2 regions of the Ancylobacter sp. GW821-FHT10E12 genome follow, and region 1 is predicted to be linked to the other one. Evidence: predicted binding sites of a transcription regulator. Region 1 holds the regulator's gene; the other holds the start of a gene.
The links. Region 1 encodes LexA, which represses DNA repair genes until DNA is damaged. Its sites were predicted from a motif close to TGTTCNNNNTGTGTTCNG; they were not measured.
Positions count from the first base shown of each region.

Region 2: ruvC (crossover junction endodeoxyribonuclease RuvC) is a predicted target of LexA. The motif match lies at 1,229-1,246, and genes of this name have one in related genera.

Region 1 is NZ_JBXASN010000024.1:11,115-13,501, reverse strand. Features, by position in the region: gene atzF (allophanate hydrolase) at 1-797, opposite strand, end outside; gene lexA (transcriptional repressor LexA) at 1,001-1,720, shown strand; gene AC1RU4_RS24155 (ComEC/Rec2 family competence protein) at 1,989-2,387, opposite strand, start outside.
Region 2 is NZ_JBXASN010000002.1:113,412-115,798, reverse strand. Features, by position in the region: gene ruvA (Holliday junction branch migration protein RuvA) at 86-703, opposite strand; gene ruvC (crossover junction endodeoxyribonuclease RuvC) at 700-1,215, opposite strand; gene AC1RU4_RS02920 (COG4315 family predicted lipoprotein) at 1,382-1,735, shown strand; gene AC1RU4_RS02915 (DMT family transporter) at 1,853-2,387, opposite strand, start outside.

The DNA.
Region 1 (2,387 bases):
GCCTGCCGGTCGCCGAAGAACACCCGGTCGTCCGGCCGCGGCACGGCGATGCGCGGCGCGGCGGGAATGGCGCCGGGCGTGCCGAGCGGCAGCGGGCGGGAGAACGGATCAGCCTCGTCCTCGCCGGCCATGACGCGCAGCGCCGCGAAGGCGTCGTCGACGGTGAGCGCGAACACCGAGATGCAGTCGAGCGTGCGGCACGCCGGCACCAGCCCGGCGGTGGAGACCAGGCCGAGGCTGGGCTTGATGCCGACGATGTTGTTCAGCCCGGCCGGGATGCGGCCCGAGCCGGCGGTGTCGGTGCCGAGCGCGAAGGGCACCAGCCCCGCCGCCACCGCGACGCCGGAGCCCGAGCTCGACCCGCCCGGCACCAGGTCCGGCCGCACCGCGTTGCGCGGCGTGCCATAGGGCGAGCGGGTGCCGTTCAGCCCGGTGGCGAACTGGTCGAGATTGGTCTTGCCGATGACGACGGCTCCGGCACGGCGCAGCCGGGCGACGGCGGTGGCGTCGCGGGCGGCGACATAGGCGAAGTCCGGGCAGGCGCAGCTGGTCGGCAGGCCGGCGACGTCGATATTGTCCTTCACCGCGAAGGGAATGCCGTAGAGCGGCAGGCTCGCCGGGTCGCGCCCCTCCAGCGCCGCCACCTGCTCGGCAAGCTGGTCGGCGCTCATCAGGGCGGTGAAGATGGAGGGGTCGGCATGCCGTTCGATCCGCTCCAGGCAGGCCGCGACCGTGCGGGAAGGGGTCGAGCGGCCGGATCGATGCGCGTGGAGGATTTCGGCAAGGCTGACGGTCAACACGACGACTCCCGGCTGAGCGAAGGGAAGAAAATGCATGTCACTTAGGCAAGATGGATGCCATTGCATACACTAGCCAGAAGCCGCTTTGGCGTCGACCGCTTAGCGGTTTATTTACGCATTGTGGAACACAAAAAGAACGGATAGTGTTTGTTCGTGATTTGTTTCATTTTCGACCCGCACCGGGGGACGGACTTCCGCCAATGCTCACCCGCAAGCAACACGAACTGCTCCGCTTCATCCATGAACGCCTGAAGGAGACCGGCGTCCCGCCCTCCTTCGAGGAAATGAAGGATGCGCTGGACCTGAGGTCGAAATCCGGCATCCACCGGCTGATCACCGCGCTGGAGGAGCGCGGCTTCATCCGCCGCCTGCCGAACCGGGCGCGGGCGCTGGAAGTGATCCGCCTGCCCGAATCCGTGCAGAGCCCCGCCGCCGCCGCCAAGCCGGCGCGGAACTTCGCGCCCAGCGTGATCGAGGGCAGCCTCGGGCGCTCCCGCCCCGCCCCGCCGCCGGCCGAGGACGATGACGACGTGAGGCGCCCGGTCGCGGTGCCGCTCATGGGCCGCATCGCCGCCGGCTCGCCGATCTCCGCCATCCAGTCGCGCAGCCAGACCATTTCCATGCCGGCGGAAATGCTGGGCGGCGGCGAGCATTTCGCGCTCGAGGTCCGCGGCGATTCGATGATCGAGGCCGGCATTCTCGACGGCGACCTGGCGCTGATCCGCCGCGCCGACAGTGCCGAGACCGGCGACATCGTCGTAGCGCTGATCGACGACGAGGAGGCGACGCTGAAGCGCCTGCGCCGCAAGGGCGCCTCCATCGCGCTGGAAGCCGCCAACCCCGCCTATGAGACCCGCATCTTCGGACCGGACCGCGTGCGCATCCAGGGACGTCTCGTCGGCCTGTTCCGGCGGTATTGAGCGGGACGATGATTCGGCGCGCCGTTCGGGGCGGCAGATTGCCGTTCAGGGCCGGGGTTTCCCGAGCCAGGGCTTTTCGAGACGCGTGCCCCCGTAGGGGCGTATGCGGCGTCGACGGCCGCCGGGATGGTCGCGCGGGGTTCGTCGCGGAAGGTATGGCGTCTGCCGGCCGGCAGACGCGCCGACCCGCTATTCTCAAGGCTGGCCGGCGTGCCGCCGCTATCCGCTGCGGTCCGGCCGATGGGACCGGATCACGGACCGGGGAGCATCACGGCACGTCGTCTGCCTCCGGCGCGGTTCCCGCGGCCGTGCCGCCGCCCTCTTCCGCCACTGTGCCGGCGAAGGGCGTGACAGAGGATTGGGCGGAGGCGGCGGACGCAGGCATGCGGCCGGGGAGCCGCGAGGTGCCGGCCGCTTCACCCGATGCTGTCGCCGATGGCGCAGCCAGTGCCTTCGCCGCTCGCTTGTCCGCGACGGCGGCGGGTAGCCAGGGTCGCGTTCCCGCTGCCGGGCGGGCCTCGATCCGGCGCCAGGACCCGTCCGGCTCGGCGATGAAGGCCGATCCCGCGCCCTCCCCCGTCGGTCCGATTTGCACCACCTGCGCCGCGCAATCGGCCGGGGCGGTGAAGCGGGTGACGATCAGCGCCGCCCGCCGGCAATCGTCGGT
Region 2 (2,387 bases), on a different contig from region 1:
CCACCCCGTGTCCAGTGAGTGCAGTGAGGTGTACGATCAGCCCGAAAACCCGTGCAAACTGTCCAGTGAGACCGAAAATCCGTGCTCATCGGGCCAGTTCCTTCAGACCGAACCGGATCAGCCGGGCGGTATCGGCCCCCTCCCCCGCCTCGCGCACCGCCGCGGCCACCGCCGCGCTGGCCTGGATCGGCGCATAGCCGAGATTGACCAGTGCCGAGACGGCGTCCGCCACCGGCGCCGGGGCGCTGCGCGACTCCACCTGCCCGGCGAGCGCGGCGACCGCCGGGTCGACATCGGCGAAACCGGGGGCCTTGTCCTTCAGCTCGGCGACGATGCGGGCGGCGACCTTCGGCCCGACGCCGTTGGCCCGCGACACCATCGCCCTGTCGCCGAGCGCCACCGCATTGGCGAGCTCGGAGGGCGAGAGCACCGAGAGCACGTTGAGCGCCACCTTGGCGCCGACGCCCTGCACGTTCTGCAACAGCAGGAACCACGCCTTCTCCGCCTGCGAGACGAAGCCGTAGAGCCGGATCATGTCCTCGCGCACGAAGGTCTCGATGAACAGGCTCGCCGCCTCGCCGGGCGAGGGCAGCGCCTGCAGCGTGCGGCCCGAGCAATGCACGAGATAGCCGACCCCCTGCACGTCGAGGATGACATGGTCCTCGCCATAGGTATCGACCAGCCCCTTCAGCTTCCCGATCATGTCACGCCCATCTGCGCCCGCAGCGCCGCCATGCCCCTATGCTGGGCGTGGGTGACCGCCACGGCAAGCGCGTCCGCGGCGTCGTCGGTGTCGAAATCGGCCTGCGGCAGCAGCACCTTCATCATCATGCGGATCTGCGCCTTGTCCGCCCGGCCGGCGCCGACCACGGTCTTCTTCACCAGCAGCGCCGCATATTCCGCCACCGGCACCCCCGCCAGCGCCGGGGTGAGCAGCACCACGCCGCGCGCCTGGCCGAGCTTCAGCGTCGAGGCGGGGTTCACGTTGACGAAGGTCTCCTCCACCGCCGCCTCGTCGGGCGCGAAGGCGCGGATGACCGCGGCGAGCTCGGTATGCAGCGCGGCGAGGCGCGAGGCGAGCGTGCCCTCCTCCGGCGGCAGCACCGTGCCGCAGGCGACGAAGACGAGACGGGTGCCGGCAGCCTCGATCACCCCCCAGCCGGTGCGGCGGAGGCCGGGGTCGAGGCCGAGAATGCGAATCGGGCGGGTGGCCATGTCTCTGGAGTAGACGAACAAAGGACGAACGGCCAGTGCGCAGCCGCGCGGTCCGCCGCGACTTCGCCACAGGCGGAGAACATGGTGAAGGCGGGATTAAGAGCCCGGACGAGCTCGAACGGCCGAACGGGCTCCCAGGGGGCGGAACGTACCCCGGAGAAACGCCATGAAAAAATATCTCATCCGCACTGCCGGCCTTCTCGCCGGCGGCTTGCTGCTGGCCGCGCCCGCCACGGCGGCCGGCCTGCTCACCGCCCCCAACGGCATGACGGTCTATATCTTCGATTCCGATGCCGGCGGCATGCCGAGCTGCTACGACAGCTGCGCCAAGAACTGGCCGCCGGTGCTCGGCAAGACCGGCGAGGCCCCCCGCGACGGCTGGACGCTGGTGGCGCGCAAGGACGGCGCCATGCAATGGGCCTATGACGGCAAGCCGGTCTATTTCTTCGTCGGCGACAAGAAGGCCGGCGACAAGATGGGCGACGGCCGCGGCGGCGTCTGGCACATCGTCAAGGACTAGCCGACGAGCGGGCGAGCCCTGCAAGGCGCCCGTGCAAGACTGCCCCCTGTAAGGCTGCCTGCCCGGATGCGGGCATGACCGCACCGGGCCCGGCCCGGCGGCCGGCGGGGCGGGAGATCAGGCCCGGCGGCGCGGCGTCAGCGCGCCGCTGGCCAGCGTCACCCCGATGCCGGTGGCGACCACGCCGATCAGCGCCGCCCCATCCGGGTGCTCGCCGAGCAGCGGGATGGCGAGGCCGGCGGCCAGCGCCGGCACCAGCCCGGTAAAGGCGGCGGCGCGCGAGGAGCCGAGCTTCTCGATCGCCATGCCGAAGGCGACCAGCGCCACCACACCCGAGCCGACGCCCTGCACCAGAATGAGCTGCAGCACCTCGGCGCCATGGCCCTCGCGCAGCGCCGCGACCACCCCCGGCACGCCGGTGGGCGTCAGCAGCACGCAGGACCACAGCCCGATGAGGCCGACGATCTCGCGGGCGTTCATCCGGGTGCGCGGAAAGGCGAGCGTGTAGCCCGCCCACAGCGCGGCGCCGGTGAGCAGCAGCAGATGACCGCGCCAGGCGCCGTCCACCGAATTGAAGAGGCCGCGCCCGCCGAGGGTGATCACCCCCAGGGCGATGCAGGCGAAGCCGGCGGCACGCAGCCAGCCGAGCCGC